DNA from 3 places in the Caballeronia sp. HLA56 genome. Region 3 is predicted to be linked to each of the others. Evidence: predicted binding sites of a transcription regulator. Region 3 holds the regulator's gene; each other region holds the start of a gene.
What was found. The regulator LexA, encoded in region 3, represses DNA repair genes until DNA is damaged. The targets are predictions, from matches to a motif close to ACTGTATNNNNATACAGT.

Region 1: the regulator LexA is predicted to act here: its motif matches at 6,276-6,293, upstream of imuA (translesion DNA synthesis-associated protein ImuA).
Region 2: the regulator LexA is predicted to act here: its motif matches at 4,664-4,681, upstream of dinB (DNA polymerase IV).

What each region holds. Positions count from the first base shown of each region.
Region 1 is NZ_BAAHOB010000005.1:340,699-348,213, reverse strand. Features, by position in the region: gene ACYQ47_RS21035 (DUF927 domain-containing protein) at 1-103, shown strand, start outside; gene ACYQ47_RS21030 (LuxR C-terminal-related transcriptional regulator) at 763-1,338, shown strand; gene ACYQ47_RS21025 (hypothetical protein) at 1,862-2,284, shown strand; gene ACYQ47_RS21020 (CBU_0592 family membrane protein) at 2,176-2,553, shown strand; gene ACYQ47_RS21015 (flavoprotein) at 2,561-3,121, shown strand; gene ACYQ47_RS21010 (flavin reductase family protein) at 3,693-4,352, shown strand; gene ACYQ47_RS21005 (SOS response-associated peptidase family protein) at 4,428-5,387, opposite strand; gene ACYQ47_RS21000 (hypothetical protein) at 5,475-5,831, opposite strand; gene ACYQ47_RS20995 (hypothetical protein) at 5,828-6,184, opposite strand; gene imuA (translesion DNA synthesis-associated protein ImuA) at 6,331-7,044, shown strand; gene ACYQ47_RS20985 (Y-family DNA polymerase) at 6,968-7,515, shown strand, end outside.
Region 2 is NZ_BAAHOB010000001.1:198,227-205,741, forward strand. Features, by position in the region: gene ACYQ47_RS00975 (sensor histidine kinase) at 302-1,657, shown strand; gene ACYQ47_RS00980 (response regulator transcription factor) at 1,763-2,446, shown strand; gene ACYQ47_RS00985 (transcriptional regulator) at 2,454-2,639, opposite strand; gene ACYQ47_RS00990 (hypothetical protein) at 2,923-3,288, shown strand; gene ACYQ47_RS00995 (hypothetical protein) at 3,598-3,927, shown strand; gene ACYQ47_RS01000 (hypothetical protein) at 3,997-4,605, shown strand; gene dinB (DNA polymerase IV) at 4,780-5,946, shown strand; gene ACYQ47_RS01010 (TauD/TfdA dioxygenase family protein) at 6,101-6,958, shown strand; gene ACYQ47_RS01015 (ABC transporter substrate-binding protein) at 6,985-7,515, shown strand, end outside.
Region 3 is NZ_BAAHOB010000005.1:1,885,660-1,893,174, reverse strand. Features, by position in the region: gene cysT (sulfate ABC transporter permease subunit CysT) at 1-165, opposite strand, end outside; gene ACYQ47_RS28435 (sulfate ABC transporter substrate-binding protein) at 305-1,339, opposite strand; gene lexA (transcriptional repressor LexA) at 1,609-2,286, shown strand; gene ACYQ47_RS28425 (hypothetical protein) at 2,454-2,780, shown strand; gene ACYQ47_RS28420 (DUF2939 domain-containing protein) at 2,939-3,556, shown strand; gene ACYQ47_RS28415 (universal stress protein) at 3,718-4,227, opposite strand; gene nodI (nodulation factor ABC transporter ATP-binding protein NodI) at 4,532-5,482, shown strand; gene ACYQ47_RS28405 (ABC transporter permease) at 5,568-6,344, shown strand; gene gnd (phosphogluconate dehydrogenase (NAD(+)-dependent, decarboxylating)) at 6,390-7,454, opposite strand; gene tkt (transketolase) at 7,376-7,515, opposite strand, start outside.

The sequences.
Region 1 (7,515 bases), 1.5 Mb from region 3:
ACGCAAGGGCTGGACGAGAAACGGTGGGCGTGGCTTGGGGCAGGTCTACGTGCTCTACCCACGTAAAAATCACGCTGATTGGAAAGCTGACGACGATCAGTAGCAGCACGCCGCGCTTCTATCTTTGGACCTCGCCACCGCGCGAGGTTTTTTTATGGCCAAACGGAACACATGAACATGAAAGCTTTGTCAGGATCACGTTAAACGCTTTCTAATGGCTTTCGACTGATTTCTCTGCCTTCACAAAATTCCCGTGTAGGGAAATCTCACTGCCAACACTGCCAACTGCCAACTACCCTATTCAAACCCTTATGCTATATAGCTTTTGCTGTTGGCAGTGTGTTGGCAGTGTTGGCAGTGTTTCGCATGACGGAATCCCTGATAGCGGGGTGTGGGCAGTCGACTGCCAACAATTGGCATCAAAGCGCTGCCCACTGCCAACAGCGAAACCCTTACCCAGTAAGGGTTTGAGGCCGCTGTTGGCAGTTTGGCAGTGTTGGCAGTGAGTTTTGTGTACCTATAGAGTGGGGGAAAACTCGACTCGATATCGACGACAGCTTATTGAAAGCAATTGCGACGGCTGTCTGAAGATCGCCTGTTCGTATCCATCCGATTGTCCGAGGCCCACGCCCTCGGTAGGCTCGTTGCTTCGTATCTATCTGCGAGGTCACGATGTCGTTAAGGGTTGTTTGTGCTGGTAGCCATCTCATAAGCGCACTGGGTACCGAGGCGGCCGTTAGGCAATGCGCAGGGGTCACAACCGTGGCCACGACCTGCTGCGGTGATACGCTGGCCAAGCTCGCGAGTGAGTGTGATGTGATTGTCGCGGACCTGCAGAGCGTCTCGTCGAGGCAAAACTCCGCTCGCGAACCTTTGTTGACCCGCATACGGGCGGGACATATTGACGTGGGTCTGGTGCTGCATTCGTGTATCAAGAATCCCGCTTACCTCGCCACGCTGTCGGCCCTGAGCGCCGTTCACGCAGTGCTGGACCGGGATGAAGTCGGCGAGCATCTGAAGTCAGCGATCGATGCCGCGTACGCCCGCCAAAAATTTGTATCGTCCACGCTTGCCAAGTACGCGGCGACGCTGCCTAGACGCGGCCAGAGTTTTCAGCCTCTAAGCGCGTGCGAAATCGACGTTCTCAAGGCGACGCTAGCCGGTCAGTCGCTGAAGGAGATCGCGTTCGCGCGCCACCGCTCGAAGCAAACCATCTGCACCCACAAAACGAACGCGATGCTTAAGCTTGGCGTGGCATCGACCGCTGAACTTTTTCGCTTATTCTCAGAAGAGGATGTCTGCATCCTCCATGACAGAGCATTGCAATCGACGGCTTAGTGGGATGTTGAAAGCTTAATCCCGTGCGAGCCGGTGTACGCAGAAAGCTTATGCGGAATCACGACGCGGCAGGACATATCGACGAGCACGACTAATCACTCGCCAGACCCATGTAGATATTCGTTACCGCAGAAGCGCTACGAGCGGATATCGGCGTTTCAGTGTCCGGTAGAAGCGCATGATGGAAAAAAGTTCACTCGCTTACGTAGAGTATCAATTCGTCTAATTTGTCTGATCATTGACTTATACTTGCTCCAGCGCAGTGGTGGAGCGCAGACGAACCGAAGAGACTTCTGCACAGAGAACTCGGCCGAGTGGATGCTATCTTTTAGCGAACTCGGCCATGAGTGCCAAGCTTGTGAGCGTTGTAGGCACACTGCGCCGCAGCGCATTCTGGCTCTTTGGAGTTAGCAGCCAACCTGAGAAGTCCTAAATGCAGAAGAACCAAACTTCGGTCCGAAGCCTTATGAATCTTCATCCTGCCTCTATTGACGTGTGTCGCCTTTAATGAAGAGATGTCTCTATGAATGTGCGCCAGACGGAGAAATCTTTAACGATCTCAAGTACGTTCGACGAGGCAACGCGCGTACGTGCTTATGAGATAAAGTTTTGCTATCCGGGGTTTCGAACTAAAGAACACCTGCGCGCTTATGAAGTTAATGTCGGTACCTTGACGCTCAGCTACTCGCCGCGTCGTAGATTGATAGAGTTCGAGTCGTTTCGTAAATACTTGTTGTCGTTCGAAAATAAAGCAATAACGTTAGAGGAGGCTGCTTTGACTGTCGTCGACGATGTTTTCACTGACGTGGAACCGCTTGCTTGTTCAATCGTCGTGGCATGCAAGCTAAACGATGGGCTGAAGGTTTTCATAACTGCGAAGCGAGGGTGGCAAGACTGTTTAAGTGTGCACCAGTTGATTCACAACGACGGGGGCTTATATCTGTGAGTGTTTTAGATTACCAATCGACGATATCCGACTTTATCGGCTTCGCCGGGGCGCTAATCATTGTCTTTCAGTATTATCGAGGCATTAGCGGCAGGGCGAATGTCGAGGGGCTGGCCTTTCCATTAATAAACCTCTGCGGCTGTGCTCTGGTTTTATACTCGCTCTATCACAACTTCAATCCTCCGTCTTTCGTTATTGAAATTTTTTGGTCAGCGGTAAGTATGTATGGGATAGTCAAAGCGCTGCTTAAATCCAAATCCGCCAGTTGAAACTACAATGAAAAAAATTCTTGTAGGAGTAACGGGAAGCATTGGTTCCAAAGATGCAATGTTACTCTTTGATCAATTGTGTGGACGATTTGCAGTCCGTTTGCTTGCGTCGATGCCGTCACTTGCGTTTTTTGATGTCGAACAGGTAAAGACTATATGTGAAGTTCATACTGACGAATCGGAATGGTACACATGGAAGCGGCGCGAGGATCGCGTGCTCCATATCGAGCTGCGAAAGTGGGCGGATATTTTGCTAGTGGCGCCGACGACCGCTAACACGCTAAGCAAATTTGCAAACGGACTATGCGACAATTTGCTCACAACGGTTTTCAGAGCGTGGCAGTTTAGAGAAAAACCCATACTTGTAGCGCCGTCAATGAATAAATATATGTGGGAGCATCTTTGCACTCAAGAACATCTTGAAAAACTTCGTTCTTGGAACGACAGGATTATAGAACCGCGAGTCAAATTACTTGCTGGAGGTGATTTCGGTCCCGCAGCGCTTGCTGATGTGCCGACGATTGTCGCTGCTGTCCAATCTGAAGCTTTTCCCAGTAGCGCCAGCTGACGCATAGGCCTTCACTTCTGCGACACCACCCGGTTGGACGGTGGATCTCGTACTGGCGTTGCTACGTGGCGAAGCCGGATCCTCGAACGCGCAGAACGAGCCGGCTTGACGCCACACATCAGCACGGGTGATCGACTGAATCAATAGCGTTGTACCGCTCGAGATTGGCGGTGGGGACGACGATCCGCAGTTGACGATCGGGAGCAACAACCGTCGCAGTGAATGAGACGTGCAGCGTTGGCAGCGACAATTGTTTTGGCCGGGAGGGCGCGACGCTTGACTGTCTACCTATTGATCGAAGCACGATGGAAATGCTGGCGCGAAGAGTTGGTATGAGTGTCGCTCGATGGCGCGCGCAATGGAACTCAAACGGGTATTAGTTTCGGACACTCGCGACAGCAGCTCCCCCTGATGCTGGCAGTGCAATGGTTGGCGGCCAGCGCTTCGGTGCAACAAGTCGCTGACGACCTTGGCTATGAAAGCGCGAGCACCAATAACGAAGCAAGAACTGGAGCGTATTAAACCCGTCTAGGTCGCATCATAAGTCCGTCCACTCAAGGAGCACACACTCATGAATGCGCCTCACGTTATCGCTGAACCCCATATCCTCTACCTGGGAACGCCAGTTGTCCTGGTTAGCACCGTCAATGAAAACGGTACGGACAATCTCGCGCCCATATCTTCAGTATTCTGGCTGGGCTGGCGAGGCGTGCTCGGTATTGCGTCCGGATCGCAGACCACACGCAACCTGATCCGTACCGGCGAATGTGTGCTGAATCTTCCGTCGGTCAAAGAAGTGGGCGCTGTTGATCGCATCGCCCGCACCACGGGCGTTTATCCGGTTCCTGAATTCAGGCGCGCACTGGGCTACGTCTACGAACCTGACAAATTTGGGCGCGCTGAATTGACGAGGATGGAATCCGATACGATCGCGGCAGCACGCGCGCTTGAATGTCCGATTCAACTTGAAGCTGTTGTCTCGGCAGTCCATGGTATTGGCGAAGATAGCGACCAGTTGCGCGGCTTCATCAGCTTGATCGAGGTGCGGATCCAGCGTGTTCACGTCCATCCCGACCTGCTCGTAGAAGGTCACGCCAATCGAATCGATCCGGACAAGTGGTCGCCGTTGATCATGAATTTCCAAAAGTTTTATGGTCTCAGCAACCAGGTGCATTCGTCCCGACTTGCGGAAATACCGGAAAAAGCGTACGAGGCACTTTCCAAGGTTTGATGCGATTGGCCTGATGTCGTCGGCATCGCTCTTTAATCGATTCCACGAGCGAGTCGAGCTTTGCATTGGCAAGATTTAAGCGGCAAGCCGATGCTCGTAATACGGCCGGTCGCGATCATCGAGAATGGCGTACAACGCATCCAGATTCGATGCGTCCGGGTTCAGCCACGCGTCGACGTTGTCCGGCTTAATCGGAATGATGCAACGGTCATGTCCCGCAGCCTCGATTTCAGGCGGCGGCTCATCCGTGATCGCGGCGAACGAAAGCAAATCCGATTGGCCTGGTGCGCTCCAGTGCGACCACAAGCACGCAACGAACATCAGTTGACCATTGCTCGGTCGAAATTCGAGGACGAGGTTTTCATCTCGCTCGTGCGTCTCAAGCAATGTGTTCTCGTAGCGTGCACGCTTGACGTTCTCGTAGAAGACGTCGACCAGCATTAAACCATGCGACACACCAAAGCATGGCTTCCAGAAGCCCTCGAGATTGTCGCGTCGTGCGTTGTAGGTGCCCGGGAAGCGAACATCGTAGTTTGCAGGCTTGCCTGCGATGCGGCATTGATAGCGCATTGGCTTTACCACGTACTTGCCATCCTCCACGACGAGCACCGGCGCGTAGTGCCCCGGAAAAATCCGCGCATCGCGATCCTTGGGCGTCGTGCGACGCAGATCGTCGAGCCGACGCAAAGCGGAGTCGATCTTGTCGGTGGCGATGCGCTGGCTTTCGGTTGCGGCTTTCGTTACCTTCGTCTGGAGCATACGTTCGGCATCAGCCAGGCGCTTGCGCTGCTTGAAGAGCTCCTGTTCAAGCGTATTCGCCTGCTCAGCGTTGAACCGATCAACGAACGCCTTGATCTGGCGTTCGTCTTCGTTCTGCGGCTCAAGGAACGGGGCGTCCATCGCCTTCGGGATCTTCGCCTTGCTGCCTTCGGCACGCTCCCAGTACAGACGCGCGAACTCGCGAATGTCCATCTGCGCGCCGAACATCTTGACGTATTTTCGATAGTCCGCCTGGATCTGCGCCGAGTAGCACACTGTCGCCTCCTTGCTCTGTATCGGTCTGCTCACGTGTCCGTTCGGTCGCCCGTGTCGAGCACGGGCTTGATCGCTTACTTCGGTCGCCTAGCTTGCCGTGCCGGTCGCCTCACGGCACAACTTCATCATCTTCTGGACCACGGTGCTTGCGTGGTTCAATCCCATATCGCCGTTGAAGAGCGCTTGCACATCTGCCTGGCGAACGGCGATGCCTGCGCCCTTTAAATCGCGACGCGCGATCTTGAGCGCCAGTTGACCGATCCGAACGCGCTCTAGCCAGTGCATCGATACGAGATTGCGTTTGAGCCAAATACGGCCGCTCTCCACAACATGATCGACGCGCCATTCCCGCGTGAGCGCGTACGACGCCGCTACCGTCGCGACCAGAAAGCACAGCAGATCGGCTCGCGCGCCCATCAGTTCGTCAATATCAGGCATGTTCATCTTGCTCCCTGCGTGTATCCAACCGAGGTTCCGGACCAAACCAACGCCGAATAGCCCCACTTAATGCAGTTGCGGATGCTCTTCAGACTTTCAACGCAGAGAATAATCTCGGCTCGCTGCAGCGCTGGCAACCCGATACATGCACCGGCGCAACCCGAGGAATAGTGTCGGTCACGCACGCGCGCGTCGATCTGCCAGCGGTGGAACTTGTCCACAACTCCGTTTCGGCGTCCGGTCATTCTCCCGAGCCAAAAAGTCGGCTCGCTCGTGTTGCCGCGGGCCACGGCTTCGTCGATAGTCGCATCCTCAAAAGCCTCACGCAACTTTGCAACGAAGTTGACGACTTCAGGCATCGGATGTCTCGGAGCGATCATAGGATCCCATTTGCCAATCGTCAGCAAAAAAGGGAGCAATGAACAAAATCAATTTTGCGCTAAGATCAACACTGTATATTTATACAGTACTGCAATAACCGGATTCTTGGAGAACGTTCCCGATCATGGCTGCCCTGCCGCAACAAATCGAGTCGATTCACCCGGCGCTTTGGCGCGGCTCTTCAATGGCGCGCGCGTACGGCAAGACGATCAACACCGGCTACGCGGTATTGTCGGCCGAGCTGCCCGGTGGCGGCTGGCCAATCGGCTCGCTGATTGAGTTGCTCGTCCAGCAGCCAGGGATCGGTGAGATGCGCTTACTGAAGCCCGCGCTGGTCGCAGCGAGCAAGCGGCCCATTGCGTTGCTCCAGGCCCCGCACGTGCCGAACAGCCTGGCCTTCGCCTATCTGGGCGTGCCGCTGGACAAGCTCATGATGCTGCGCGCGCCAAAGACGGCGGACGCGCTCTGGTGTGCCGAGCGCGTGCTCAACGCGCGAAGTTGCGGCGCGCTGCTCGTCTGGCAGCAGCACATGCGGTCTGAGGCGTTACGTCGATTGCATCTGGCAGCACAAGCGACGGAAACGCTCCTGATTCTGGTTCGACCGCTTGCCGCTGCCCAGGATTCGTCACCCGCGACGTTACGACTGGGGGTGCGGCCCGCCGACGGCGGCATCGCCGTCGACGTCATCAAGCGACGAGGGCCCACCCGAACCGATCCACTCTCCATCCACCTTCAACCGTCACCGATTCTGCTCAGTCCTCATGGCCGTGTTCGTCGCCATCTTCCTGCCCCGGCTTTCGCTGGAGGTGTTCCGTCCGAGGTGGTCGTCTCCAACTAAACACGGGTGTGTGGTGCTCGAACGTGACCGAGTGATCGTCCTCGATCAGGCGGCAAGAGATGCCGGGGTGCTGGTGGGCATGAAGCGCGGTGGGGTGACCACGCTTGCGGCCGACGCGCTGATGTACGACCGCGACCCCGCGCGTGAACTGGACGTACAACGCGAAGTCGCGTTCGCGCTGCTTCGTTTTTCGCCACAAGTCGCGATACGCGAAGAAGAAACGATCATCGTCGACGTGACGGCAAGTCTTCGGCTCTTCGGCGGCATCGTGCACGTCTGCCGGCAGATTCGCGAGACGGTCAAGACAATCGGCGTCACCGCCCGAATGAGCGTGGCGCCCACGGGTCAAGGAGCGTGGTTGCTTGCCAAATGTGGCCATCGGCGCGTGCTCAAGATGCGTTCACTCGAACGCCATCTGGGTGAGCTGCCGTTCATGCTGGTCCCCGAAGTCCGGTCATTTGCCGAGTGGTT
Region 2 (7,515 bases), on a different contig from region 3:
ATGAAGCGGTCGACTGCAATGGTAGCGCCTGCTGAAAAAGCCTGCTCGCTTCGCCCGACTCTTCGTCCTCATTTTTCTCTAACTATCGGGGTATACGCTGGGTTCGTGGACAGAAGGTTGGTTCACATCCTCGTTCTCCTCAGCTTCGAGCGTCGGCTCCGACCCGGACCGGCGCTTCTTTTTTAGCACGTCGATGCCAGAACCCCGCGCCGAAAGATCGAAAAGTCCGAAGCCGCCGAAAGCCGCTAGTAGAATCGAGACGCCAGCCGGTCCGCGTCTTTTCATCTCGATGCGTCTTCACATGATCAAATCGCTGAGAAATCAACTGGTCGTCGCGCTCGGGCTGCTCGTCAGCGCGGTAGGCTTGCTGCAGGGCATCAGCTCGTATCATCTTTGCCGGACCGGCATGGACGCACTGCTCGACATGCGCCTCGAACAAGTGGCGACCCGCATGCGCGACGGTTTCGCCGAAGGCATTCCGCAGAATCCCGCGCGCGGCACGCAGGACGATCGCGATGTCGTGGTCGTCGTGTGGAAGCCGGACGAAGCCACGCCGTTTCGCACGACCGATCCTTCTCTGCGCTTTCCGCGCGATGCAACCGCGGGCTTCGGCAGCTATCAGGTCAACGACGAATCGTGGCGCGTCTTCACGCGTCAGGACCCGACCATGACCATTCAAGTGGCGCAGCGCAACGCCGTGCGCCGCGAACTCACGCGGGAAGCCGCGACGCAGACGCTCTGGCCCATTGTCGTGCTGTTGCCGCTCGTGTGGATCGCGGTCGCGCTCGTCGTGAGCCGCTCGCTGCGCAGGCTCAAACGCCTTGGCGCGAAAGTGCAGGGCATCGATACCGCCAATCTCGAACCGTTGCCCACCTCCGGCGTGCCCGCCGAAATCGCGCCCTTCATCCATTCGATCAACACGATGATCGAGCGCCTCGCGCAATCCATCGAGTCGGAACGCAAGTTCATCGCCGATGCCGCGCATGAACTGCGCACGCCGCTCACGGCCCTGCAATTGCAGGCCGATAATCTCGCGCCGCACATCGCGCCGGGCAATCAGGAGCGTTTTCGCGAGTTGCGACGCGGCATTGGACGCGCGGGCAGCCTCATCACGCAACTTCTGCGCATGGCGCGCGCCGATGCCCCGATGGGCGCGACGCCGCTCACGCGGGTGAATATCGCCACGGTCGTAACGAGCGCCGTGGCCGATGTCCTGCCGATTGCGCTGCAACGCGGCCTCGATATCGGCGCCGAAGAGATGGTCGAGGCCCACGTGCGCGCGGTGGAAACGGATATCGGCATGGCGGTGAAGAATCTCGTTTCGAACGCGGTGCGCTATACGCCGGATGGCGGCACCATCGACTTGCGTATGCGGTGCGAGCGCGACATGGTATGGGTCGATGTCGTCGATACGGGGCCGGGCATTGCGGAAACACTATTGCCGCGCGTATTCGACCGCTTCTTCAGGGCTAACCCTGATATCGAGGGTAGCGGGCTCGGCTTGTCTATCGTGAAGGCGATCGCGCAGCGCTACGGTGGCGATGTGTCACTTCGGAATCGCGATGACGGGCGGTCGGGCATCGTCGCTTCGATTGGCTTTCCGGTCGAGGAAAGCGGCGTGGCTACCGAGGCAAACGCCGCGACAGCCACCGCTTAAAAGGAATGGCCGCGCTGTTTTGTGCCTATTACAATGGGATCGCGTGCTGCGCGTGGGTGATGACCGCGTCAGCTTGGTCGCGTCAATGCGGTGTGCGGACTCAACATGCGAATCCTACTGATCGAAGACGACGTACAGATCGGCACCAGCCTGATGCGCGCCCTCAAGGACGTCGATTACGCCGTGGACTGGGTGCGCGACGGCCAGGCGGGCCGCGAGGCCATGGACGCCGCTGAATACACGGTAGTACTGCTCGATCTCGGCTTGCCCGGCATGTCTGGCCTCGAAGTGTTGCGTGGTGCGCGCACGGCGGGCAACGCGACGCCGGTGCTGATCCTCACGGCTCGCGACGACCTCGACACGCGCGTGCAAGGGCTCGACCTCGGCGCGGACGACTACCTCCTCAAGCCCTTCGACACGCCCGAACTGCTGGCCCGCATCCGCGCGGTGCTGCGCAGAAAGGCGGGTTATGCCACCTCGCGTCTCGGCGACGAATCGATCAATCTCAACCTCGACCAGCGCACGCTTACGTGCGGCGAGACATCCGGCGTGCTGTCGGCGAAGGAGTTCGCGCTGATGCACGCACTCATGGAGCGGCCCGGCACCATCTTTTCGCGCGATCAACTCGAAGACCGGCTTTACGGCTGGGGCAAGGAAGTCGAAAGCAACGCTGTCGACGTGATCATCCATTCGGTGCGCAAAAAGTTCGGCGCAGCGGTGATCCGCAACGTGCGCGGCCTCGGCTGGACCGTGATGCTGGGGCAGGCGGGACGCGACGAAGCGAAGTGAGGGCGTGTCACGCGTAAGGGTCGTCGGGGCGACGGGGGATCGATCCGCAGAAGGTCATGCTGTACGCGTGGTCGCTTTCCTCGACCTGACGCATGCGGCGTTCGAGTTCGGCGTGATCGCCCGACGAGGCAAAGTAGTCGTCGTGCGAATGGTCGTCGGTGGCGGAAAAGAATCTGGAAAGACGTTCGAACATGATGCGCTCCTTAGGCGGACGGTTGGCGACGGCCTGCGTTCGGTATTCAGTATGGCTCGTCGATGGAAACCAGAATAAGGCGCGCGAATTAGCGTTGAATGATGGCTCGCACATGCAGTCGCCAGCACAGAGTTGAGCCTGCGAAACATGTACGCCAGCGCACGCGAATGGGCTGCCGCGTCGCACCATCGCGTGGTATCTTCTTTCACACAGGTTTCACACAAGGATGGATGTACAGCAGCGCGTTTGCCCTTTCAGTCGAACGTCTCTCGTGAACGCCGCCATGAACGAAGTGCCTCGTACTCTCAGTGCCCGCGACCGTGTCGAACTGCTTTGCTGGCTGACGTGCGGCAGCCTCGGTGCGTACTATCTCAACGGCGACTGGCCCGCGCCGTCATTTCATGTCGAAGCCGCGCGCAAGTGGCTCGACCGGCATCAGCGCGAAGCCGACTGGCTTGCTATCGCCAAACTCTCTGCCATTGCACGCGATCTTGCCGCGCGACATTGCGCCATCCTCGAATCCGACTGGGCGCGCGAAGCGGTCGAAGAGATTTTGGACAGCGAAGACCTCAACTTCAATTCGGGCGTGGTGCGGCCCATTCTGGAGGATTGCCGCCGGGCGTTGGCGGAGAAGCGGGTTCCGGAGTAGACGATTAACGTACGCGAGTCGTGAGGGCGGTCGCGCCTCCAACCGCAGGCCGCTAGCGCCACGTGCTCTATCTAGCGAAATATAGGAAAGTATAAGGTAGTCGAGATATACTACGTTATATATTGTTATAGAGTCATAGTCATGGATCCGGTTCGGAACCCATTTGCGCCCGGCGCCGGTAGCCAGCCGCCCGAACTCGCTGGGCGCGAAGCAATCATCGAGGACGCACGTATCGCCATTGAACGCGCGGTGCTCTGTAAGCCTAGCCGTTCGCAAATGTTCCTGGGCTTACGCGGCGTAGGCAAGACCGTGCTGCTCAACGCAGTCGAAGCGCTCGCTATTCAGCGTGGCCACGTCACTTCCATGATCGAGGCGCCCGAGAACAAATCGTTGGGTGAGCAACTGCTGCCACGCATGCATCAAGTGCTTCGAAAACTGTCCGTCGCCGCGAATGCCAAGACGAAGACTTACGACGCGCTGCGAGCGTTGAGGTCGTTTGCCTCCGCATTCAAGTTGGAATATGGCGATGTCTCGATCGCGGTGGATCCCGAAGTTGGAGTCGCGGACAGCGGCGACCTCGAGAATGATCTTCCAGAACTGTTCGTGCGTATCGGCGAGGCCGCTAAAGCTGCCGGTTAAGCCTGGACGCTCCTGATCGATGAAGTCCAGTACCTAAGCGAAAAAGACTTAGCCGCTCTCATCGTGTCATTGCACAAGATCAACCAGGCGCGCTTGCCCGTGCTGTTTTTCGGCGCCGGCTTGCCACAGGTCGCGGCCCTGTCGGGACAAGCCAAATCGTATGCGGAGCGGCTATTTCACTACCCGGAGGTCGGTGCTCTGCCTGAGGACGATGCCAAGGCAGCGATCCGTCAACCAGTGAACGACGAAGGCGCCGGTATCGACGATGCTGCTCTGAAAGAGATTTTCCTCAAGACGAGAGGCTATCCCTACTTTCTGCAGGAGTGGGGCCATCAGTCCTGGAATCTCGCCGTCGGCGACACGATTACCGTAAGCGACGCAAGGCGCGCCGAGTCGACAACGCTCAAGCGTCTGGACGAAGGGTTCTTCAAAGTTCGCTTCGATCGCCTAACGCCCAAGGAACGCGAATACGTCATTGCCATGGCGAAATTAGGCAGTGGCCCTTATCGTTCGTCCGACGTTGCGGACGCGCTCGGCGAAACCCCGCAGAGTCTCGGTCCTCGCCGCGCGCAGATCATCAACAAAGGCATGATCTACAGTCCGTCCCATGGTGATATCGCGTTCACCGTGCCGATGTTCAATGACTACCTGATTCGCAATTTAAGCATTCTTGGCTGACCGGGCTGCGGATTTGCGCCGAGCGCCGCTAGGGACATAAGGCAGACTAGCGCGAATCACTGTATGAATGTACAGTATGCGCATTTTCCGCGTTCTTCGCGCCCGCGCATGTTTAGCCACGTCCTTCGCACGTCGTCGTCTTCCGGCCTTGTCGGCACGCGTCCGTTCTAGGCAATGGACACGCCCGCCACGCCCACGCCTCGCCGTATCGCGCATCTGGACATGGATGCGTTCTTTGCCTCCGTCGAATTGCTGCGCTATCCCGAACTGCGCGGTCAGCCGGTGGTGGTCGGCGGCGGACGCAATGCCATTCCCGAGACGCTGGCCGACGGCACGCGCCGCTTCAGAAAACTGCGTGATTACGCGGGGCGCGGTGTCGTCACCACCTCCACTTACGAAGCGCGCAAGTTCGGCGTGTTCTCGGCCATGGGCATGATGAAGGCCGCGCAACTCGCGCCCGACGCCATTCTTCTGCCCACGGATTTCGAGTCGTATCGCCATTACTCGCGGCTCTTCAAGACAGCCGTCGCGGCGTTCACGTCGCAGATAGAGAATCGCGGCATCGACGAGATTTATATCGACGTGACCGACATGCCGGGCGATTCCGCGAGCATCGGCCGGCGCATGAAGGACGCGGTGCACGAAGCCACCGGGCTTACGTGCTCGATCTGCATCGCGCCGAACAAGCTGCTGGCGAAGATCGGCTCGGAGCTCGACAAGCCCGACGGCCTGACCATCCTGACGATGGACGATCTCCCCACACGCATCTGGCCGCTCGCGGCGCGCAAGGTGAATGGCATCGGGCCCAAGGCGAGCGAAAGGCTGGCGGCGCTCGGTATCGAGACGGTGGGTGACATTGCCGCCGCCGACCTGGGATTTCTGCAGACGCATTTTGGCGGCACTTACGCCGCATGGCTCGCGCGTATCGCGCAGGGGCAGGACGATCGGCCCGTGGCCGTGAGTTCGCAGCCGAAGTCGATGAGCCGTGAGACCACGTTCGAGCGCGATCTGCATCCGAAGAACGACCGCGCGAAGCTCTCCGAGGCGTTCACGGGGCTGTGCAAGAAAGTCGCCGACGACCTGCAGCGCAAAGGTTACGTAGGCCGGACGGTCGGCATCAAGCTGCGTTTCGACGACTTCCGGACGCTCACGCGTGATCTGACCATTCCCGTTTCCACCGACGACCCCGTCGAGATTCGCCGCGCCGCTACCGAATGCGTAAAGCGCATCACGCTGGATCGACGGCTGCGGTTGCTCGGCGTGCGCGTGAGCGCGTTGAGCGTGCGCGGGGAGGACGGCGGCTTCATCGAACCGATTCAAGTGGAACTGCCGTTCGACTGAGGCGTTAAGCGCCAAAGGGAATAAGCAAATCGCGGATCGTTCGTTGGCGGCACGGCCGCGACGAAGTAGATTGGCTGTCTTTGCGCCGTTCAAGAACATCGTGACGACCCTCGCACCGACCCTCGAAAGTTCGCCCCAAACCGCCGATCGATCCATCGACGAATCCATTCAAATTCGCGCCTTCGACGCGCCGCTCGGCGCCGAGGTCATCGGGCTCGATCTGAGCAAGCCGCTCTCGCAAGCCGATTTCGCGCGCATTCATCGCGCGCATCTCGATCATCACGTGCTCGTGTTTCGCGACCAGCGCATCACGCCGGAACAGCAGGTCACGTTCAGCAAGCGCTTCGGGCCGCTGCAAATTCACGTGCTCAAGCAGTTCGCGCTCGCCGGGCATCCGGAAGTGCTGATCGTTTCCAACGTGCTCGAAAACGGCAAGCCGATCGGTCTCGGCGATGCCGGGCACTTCTGGCACTCGGACCTCTCGTACAAGGAAACGCCGAGTCTCGGCTCACTGCTGCATGCGCAGGAGTTGCCGAAAGTTGGCGGCGATACGCTGTTTTCGAATCAGCATCTTGCGTGGGATACGTTGCCCGAGCATCTGCGTCGCGCAGTCGAAGGACGCCGCGCGGAGCATACCTATCTTGCCAAATACGCCGAGTTGCAGAAACGCAGTCCGTGGCGCCCGAACCTGACGCCCGAGCAAATCGCGCAGGTCAAACCGGTGGTGCATCCCATTGTGCGGACGCATCCGGAGAACGGGCGTCGCGCGCTTTTCGTGAGCGAGCACTTCACCACGCGCATCATCGACATGCCGGAAGACGAGAGCCGCGCGCTCCTCGACGAAATCTTCGCGCATAGCGTGAAGCCGGAGTTTCTTTACCGCCACGAGTGGCGCGATCACGACATGGTGTTCTGGGACAACCGCTCGGTCATGCACTTGGCCGCCGGCACGCCCGACGACGAACGCCGCAAGCTGTATCGCACGACCATTGAAGGCGACGCGCCGTTCTGAGCGCTTATTTCACGGGGTTTTCTCACATGCATTCTCGTTTCGGGAAGCGTTCGTTGCGCGCGCTCGCCGCCGCGCTCGTCGTCTCGTTGGGCTGTTCGGCGACCGCGCAGGCGGAAGGCACGTTGCGCGTGGCCGAGCAATTCGGCGTGGTTTATCTGCTGCTCAACGTGGCGCGCGATCAGAAATTCATCGAGCAGGAAGGCAAGAAGCAAGGCGTCGATATCAAGGTCGATTGGGCCAAGCTCTCGGGTGGCGCGAGCATCAACGACGCGTTGTTGTCCGGCTCTGTGGATATCGCGGCGGCAGGCGTCGGTCCGTTGCTCACGATCTGGGATCGCACGCACGGCAAGCAGAACGTGAAGGGCGTGGCGTCGCTTGGCAATCTGCCGTATTACCTCGTATCGAACGATCCGCGCGTGAAGACCATCGCCGATTTCAGCGATAAAGATCGAATAGCGGTGCCGGCCGTGGGCGTCTCGGTGCAGTCGCGCATTCTGCAATTCGCGTCGGCCAAGCAATGGGGCGACAAGCAGTACGATCGCCTCGACAAGCTCACG
Region 3 (7,515 bases):
CCCGGTGACGGCGCGAACGAACTGCGCCCAGTCGAGCGTCGCGGTCTTGGCGAAGGTCGCCGCAAGCGGAATCAGCACCACGAGGCTCAGGTAAGCCACCGTGATGCCGATCGTCAGCCCGAAGCCGGGTAACGCACTCGGCTTTCGGAAAGTGAACGTTGTCATCTTTGCTTCATCCTTGATCGTCCTGCCTTCGGCGCCCGGGGGATAAGCGCACTGTTTTTTAGTCTCGTCATGCGCGGCCGTCTTTGCGGCCGCTTTCATTGCGACTCGAGCGCCTCGCGGCGCCCGGTCTCTTGTCTGCTTACTGCGGCTGATAGATCGAATCGAACACGCCGCCGTCCGCGAAGTGCGTCTTCTGCGCTTTGGTCCAGCCACCGAAGGTGTCGTCGATGGTGTAGAGCTTGAGCTTGGGGAACTGCTTGGTCAGCTCGGTGGGCACCTTGTCCGAACGCGGACGATAGAAATTGCGCGCCGCGATCTGCTGGCCTTCGTCGCTATACAGATACTTCAGATACGCTTCGGCCAGCTTGCGCGTGCCGTGTTTGTCGACGACCTTGTCCACCACCGCCACCGGCGGCTCGGCCAGAATGCTCACCGAAGGAACCACGATCTGAAACTTCTCCGGACCGAATTCCTTGAGTGACAGGAACGCCTCGTTTTCCCATGCGATCAGCACGTCGCCCTGACCGCGCTGCACGAAGCTGGTGGTCGCGCCGCGTGCGCCGGAATCGAGCACGCCTGCGTTCTTGTAGAGCTTGGTCACGAACTCCTTCGCGGTCTCTTCGTTGCCGCCGGGCTTGTGTTGCGCATACGCCCACGCCGCCAGATAGTTCCAGCGCGCGCCGCCCGAGGTCTTCGGGTTCGGCGTGACGATCGACACGCCCGGCTTGGTGAGATCGTCCCAGTCCTTGATGCCCTTCGGGTTGCCCTTGCGCACTAGAAACACAATGGTCGACGTGTACGGCGATGCATTGTCCGGCAGACGCTTCTGCCAGTCCGTCCCGACGATGCCCTTGGAGGCGAGCGCGTCGATGTCGTAAGCAAGCGCAAGCGTCACGACGTCTGCCTGAAGCCCGTCTAGAACCGCGCGCGCCTGGCCGCCGGAACCGCCATGAGATTGCTTGAAGGTGACCGTTTCGCCGGTGTCCGCCTTCCACTTCTTCGCAAAGGCCTGGTTGAAGTCCTGATACAACTCGCGCGTCGGATCGTACGAGACGTTCAGAAACGACGTGTCCGCGTGCGCGGTGGCCGAGATTCCGAAACTGGCCGCCGTGATCGCCAGCGCGGCAAAGATTTGTTTCGCGCCGCCCTTCAATCCAGCCCTGATGCTATGCATTCCCCGTTCTCCGTCTTATCGAATTGACGGAATCAGTCTAAAGGCGAGCTTATATGATTAGAAATAATTGTTTCTCACTTTTTTAGATGCAAAAGTGCTAAAGCGAGGTTTTTCGCAGTCCGAGGGACGAATAGCGACGGTTTGAGCGCGCTGCAGCCTTGTCAGTAAAGGATCTGGCGATGAACTTCAAGTAAAGCTTGAAAAGCGCGAAATACTGTATAAAAATACAGTCATCTGTCCATCCATACAGTGCGCCGAGGCTCCAGCAAGTGACCAAACCCTCAAAACTTACCGCGCGACAGCAGCAAGTGTTCGAGCTCATCCAGCGAGCCATCGACCGCACGGGCTTTCCGCCCACGCGTGCCGAGATCGCCGCCGAGCTTGGCTTCAGCTCCGCGAACTCCGCCGAGGAACATCTGCGGGCACTGGCGCGCAAGGGCGTGATCGAACTCGCGGCGGGTTCGTCGCGTGGCATCCGCCTGTTGGGAGGCTCCGCGCGCATCGACCGTTCGGACGACCTTCCGCATCAGTTCACCTTGCCGCATCAGAGCATCATGCAGTTGTCGCTTCCGCTGGTCGGGCGCGTTGCGGCGGGCAGTCCCATCCTTGCGCAGGAGCATATTTCGCAACACTACGCGTGCGACCCTGCGTTCTTTTCGGGCAAGCCTGACTATCTGCTGAAGGTGCGCGGCTTGTCCATGCGCGACGCGGGCATTCTCGACGGCGACCTGCTTGCCGTACAGAAGCGCAATGAAGCGAAAGACGGGCAGATCGTGGTCGCGCGTATTGGCGACGACGTCACGGTGAAGCGCTGGAAGCGCCGGCCAGATGGCGTGGAATTGGTCGCGGAGAATCCCGACTACGAAAACATCTTCGTGCGCTCCGGCAGCGGCGACTTCGCGCTGGAAGGAATCGCGGTCGGGCTCATCCGCTCCGGCGAGTTCTAACGTACGACTCGAGCGCGCGGCGCGTCAACACCGCCGCCCGCTTCGCCTCCTCGCCCTCGCGCGACGCGGCACGTTTCAAAAATTACAAGCATGACGGCCACCGCTCGCGGCGTGCCGCGGTGCGTCCTATCGTCTGTCGTCTGTCGTCCGCCGTCTGGAGAGTCATCATGGAACGTTTCGCCCGTTTGCTGCCCTTTCGTCAGTTTGGCCGTCTGCGTCATTTGCGCTCGCTGATCTCATGCGCCGTGGCGCGACCTGAAGCGGCGCCCGATCTCTTCGACGAGATGCCCGCGTTGCCGTCGCGTCAACCCGCCTTCGCCCGTGTGTCGCTCAATAGCGCGGTGCATGCGGAATCGGAACAGCGCGCGCCGGTGCGGGTGTATCGCAGTGAGTCGCGGGTAATCATGGTCGGCAATATCGGCGAGGTGTCGCGCATGATCGACCGGTGTATCGACGAGGAACGCGCCGGCGTTAGCAGCGGCATTCTGGCCTGAGCGCGGTCGAGCGTTTGCCGAGTGAATTTGAGTTATGTGCAATGCAGGCAGTCCGCAATCTATCGGCTGCAAGGAATGAAGCTCGGGATATATCCGGCGTGAACATGGTCAATCGTTCTTTCATGTCACCCATGTCACGCCAGGGGTCGTTCCTTCGCATGTCCCGCACTACGCGTTGTTTCGTCGCCGCGCTCGTCATTCTCTTCATCGTTGCAGGGTTAAGCCTTGTCTATGCGTCGCCCTATATCGCGCTGAACCGCGTCAAGCACGCGGCCGATGCGCGCGATGCACAGACCGTCAACGAATACGTCGACTTCCCTGCACTGCGTGAAAGTCTCAAAGAGCAAGTCGGCGCACTGCTGACGCGGCGCGTCGATATCCAGACGAGCGGCAATCCGCTCGCGATCATCGGTGCAATGATCGGCGCGGCGCTCGTAGGGCCGCTGGTGGATTCCTACGCTACGCCCGAAGGCGTCGCCGCGATTTTGAATGGCATTCCGCCGCGGGGAGATCTAGGCGAGCATCCACCCGATGTCGTGCCACCGGTTCGAGACGGTCAGGCGGCGGCGAGTTCACCGCCGTCGGAAGCGGCATCGGGCATGGTTGCGACTCAAGAACCGCCGCGACAACCACCGCAGACCACGGCCGGATATCGCAGCTTCGATACGTTCGTGGTGACCTACCAGCACGGTGCCGGCGATGCGCGGTACTCCGCGATCTTTCATCGGTACGGGTTGATAACGTGGAAGCTGGTCGCGGTTGATTTGAACGGGTGAGTTCGTTGTTGGACAACCATTAAAGTGCCGGTAAGCGCTTCATGGCATTTTTTGCGGCGTTAAGCGTGCGCGGCCGTCACGCAAGGAGACGGCAGCTGGCGGCTGATAGCGCAAAACAGCACTGGCCCGACGCAGGCCAGCCTCATCGCGCAAACCTATCCTCAAACACTTACTTCGGCCCGGTCCGGCTTCGCCGCATAAGCCGCCTCATCTTCCGCTTCGGCCGACTCACCTGCCTGACAAACCGCAACCAATATGCTGCATGACACGCGATCGAGCAGCGGTGTGTTGCCCGCGCCCATCCACCAGCGCGCGAGACCGCTGCGGCATCGATGGCCGACCACGACCAGATCGACCTTAAGAATTTCCGCCAGCGTGGCGATTTCATCGATCGGATGCCCGAATGCGAAATGGCCCTGCGCCTGCAAGCCGCGTTCGCGCAGCCACTCCACGCCTTCTTGCAGGATATCGCGTGCGGCATCCTCGAACCGTCCGCATGCCATGTCGGTCAGAAGACCGGCGCTTTGCGCAATGCTCGAACGCATATCCACCACCGCCAGCACGTGCGTCTCCGCGTTCAAGGCAAGCGCGAGATTCGCGCCCTGACGCAACGCCTTGCGGCCCTCTCTGGAGCCGTCGTAGCACAACAGGATTTTTCGATAGCCTGACATCATGATCTCCCTGCCGCGTAGCCGATGGTGTCGGCAAATCGAGTGCGGCGCATCTTCATCATGGTAGGTCGCCTCATGCGTGGCAACGATGGAAAACGCTTACATGGCAACAAGCGCTAGCGCACACCGTGCCAGAGGCCTGAGCGCCTTGCCAGACAAGCGCGCGGCGCCATTTGCCAAAACAACAGGAAGACGCGATGCACGCTTCGATCACAGGAACGATGCATGCGCTTGCATGCAAAGCGCCGCGCTGGTGCATTGGATTACACTAGCCGGCTGAGTTTTCTCCTCGCAGGACCGCCGCATGACCGACATAAATCACCGAGCTGGCGCGAACTCGAACGCGGCGCCAGCGATCGAATTCAGCGAAGTCAGAAAACATTACGGCGAGCGAAGTGTCGTCGATGGCTTGTCGTTCGACGTTCAGCCTGGCGAGTGTTTCGGCCTGCTTGGCCCGAACGGCGCGGGCAAGACGACGACGCTCAAGATGCTGCTCGGCATTACATCGCCCGACAGCGGCACGATCCGTCTCGTCGGCGAACCCGTGCCAGCGCGCGCACGCTTCGCGCGGCAACGCGTGGGCGTCGTGCCGCAATTCGACAACCTCGATCCCGACTTCACCGTGCGCGAAAACCTGCTCGTCTTCGGCCGCTATTTCGGCTTGACAGGTGCGCGCATGGAAGCCATCGTGCCTTCGTTGCTCGAATTCGCGCGCCTCGAAAGCAAGGCCCAAGCGCGCGTCGGCGAACTGTCGGGCGGCATGCGGCGGCGGTTGACGCTGGCGCGCGCCCTCGTCAACGATCCCGACGTGCTCGTGATGGACGAACCCACCACCGGCCTCGATCCGCAAGCGCGCCATCTGATCTGGGAACGCCTGCGCTCGTTGCTTTCGCGCGGTAAAACCATTCTGCTCACGACGCACTTCATGGAAGAGGCCGAACGCCTGTGCGACCGGCTTTGCGTGATCGAGGAAGGCCGCAAGCTCGCGGAAGGAAGGCCGCGCGAGTTGATCGAATCGGTGATCGGTTCGGACGTCATCGAAATCTACGGACCCGATCCGCAGGCGCTGGCCGCCGAACTGGAACCGTTCGTCGCGCGCACGGAGATCAGCGGCGAAACGCTTTTCTGCTATGTCGACGACCCGCAGCCCGTGCATGCGCGCGTGAAGGGCCGGACGGACGTGCGCTATCTGCATCGTCCGGCGAATCTCGAAGATGTTTTTCTGCGCCTGACCGGGCGCGAGATGGTGGACTAATCAAGCGATGGACACTTTCGATCGATCAGGCGCAAGCATCGAGAAAACACGCGTGCGAGCCAAACACGCCGATACGCTCTCGCCCATGAGCAACGCGCTTCCCGCCAACGCGAGCAACTGGATGTCGGTATGGCGGCGCAATTATCTGGTGTGGAAGAAGCTCGCCATTGCATCGATGATCGGCAATCTTGCCGATCCGATGATCTATCTCTTCGGGCTAGGCCTCGGTCTCGGCTTGATGGTCGGCCATGTCGACGGCGTGTCGTACATCGCGTTTCTGGCGGCGGGCACGGTGGCGTCGAGCGTGATGATGTCCGCGAGTTTCGAGGCCATGTATTCCGGTTTCTCGCGCATGCACGTGCAGCGTACGTGGGAAGCGATCATGCATACGCCGCTCACGCTCGGCGATATCGTTCTCGGCGAAGTGATCTGGTCCGCGAGCAAATCGGTCTTGTCGGGCGTGGCGATCATGCTGGTGGCGGGCGCGCTCGGCTATGCGAGTTTTCCGTCGATGCTGCTCGCGCTGCCCATCATCGTGCTTACGGGACTCGCATTCGCGAGCACGGCGATGATCGTCACAGCCATTGCGCCGAGCTACGACTTCTTCATGTTCTATCAGACGCTTGCACTCACGCCCATGCTCTTGCTCTCCGGCGTGTTCTTTCCGGTCGCGCAATTGCCTGCTTTTGCGCAGCATGTGACGCAGGCGCTGCCGCTTTATCACGCGGTCGAGTTGATCCGCGCCGCCATGCTTGGCCGGCCCGTGCACGGACTCGCGTTGCATCTCGCGGTACTCGCGGCGTATTCGGTCGTGCCGTTCTTCCTGTGCGCGTGGCTGTTTCGCCGCCGCATGATGAAATAAAGGGCGATGAATCATCGCCCTTTATTCCGACAAACGACCACGGATTTACTTCACGCCGAACTCTTTGTGGCCGCCGAAGCCGAAGCGCATTGCCGATAGCATGCGCTCGGGGAAGGCTTCGGCATCGCGCGACCGGAAGCGCGTATAAAGCGCCGCTGACAACACTTGCGCCGGCACCGCTTCCTCGATGGCCGCTTCGATCGTCCAGCGCCCTTCGCCGCTATCGGCCACTTCGGTCGAGTAGCGTTCGAGCGAACCATCGCCCGCAAGCGCGCCCGCCGTCAGGTCGAGCAGCCACGACGACACCACGCTGCCACGCCGCCAGACTTCCGCGACGTCGGCCAGATCGAGCGTGTAGCGCTCGTTTTCCGGCAATTCGGTCGATTCCTTGTGCTTCAAAATATGGAAGCCCTCGGCATACGCCTGCATCAATCCGTACTCGATGCCGTTGTGCACCATCTTCACGAAATGTCCCGAACCGACCGGTCCGCAATGCATGTAGCCGTTCTCGACACGCGCATCGCGTCCGTCGCGGCCGGGCGTCAAGGGAATGTCGCCGCGTCCGGGCGCAAGCGTCGCGAGAATCGGATCGATACGGTTCACCACTGCGTCATCGCCGCCGATCATCATGCAGTAACCGCGCTCCAAGCCCCAGATGCCGCCTGACGTGCCGACATCGACGTAATGCAGGCCCTGCGATTTCAGCTCGGCGGCGCGGCGGATATCGTCCTTGTAGAAGCTGTTGCCGCCGTCGATGATCACGTCGTCCGGGCTCAGAATCTGCCGGAGATCGTTGAGCGTGTCCTCCGTGATCTTGCCGGCGGGCAGCATGAGCCAGACGACGCGCGGCGTGGCAAGTTTTGCGACCAGATCGCCGAGATCCTTCGCGCCGGTCGCGCCTTCGCTCGCGAGTGCGTCGGTTGCTTGCGGACTGTGGTCGTAGACGACGCATTGATGCCCGTCGCGCATCAGGCGGCGTCCGATGTTGCCGCCCATGCGCCCCAGTCCCACGATGCCAATCTGCATGTCCGTTACTCCTTGCCGTTGTGTTTGACGCGTTCGATCTGCTTTTTCGCTTCTTCGTAGACGCGTTCCGGCGTGAAGCCGAATTTGGCCTGAAGCGCCTTCAACGGTGCGGACGCACCGAACGTATGCATGGCGAGCACGGTGC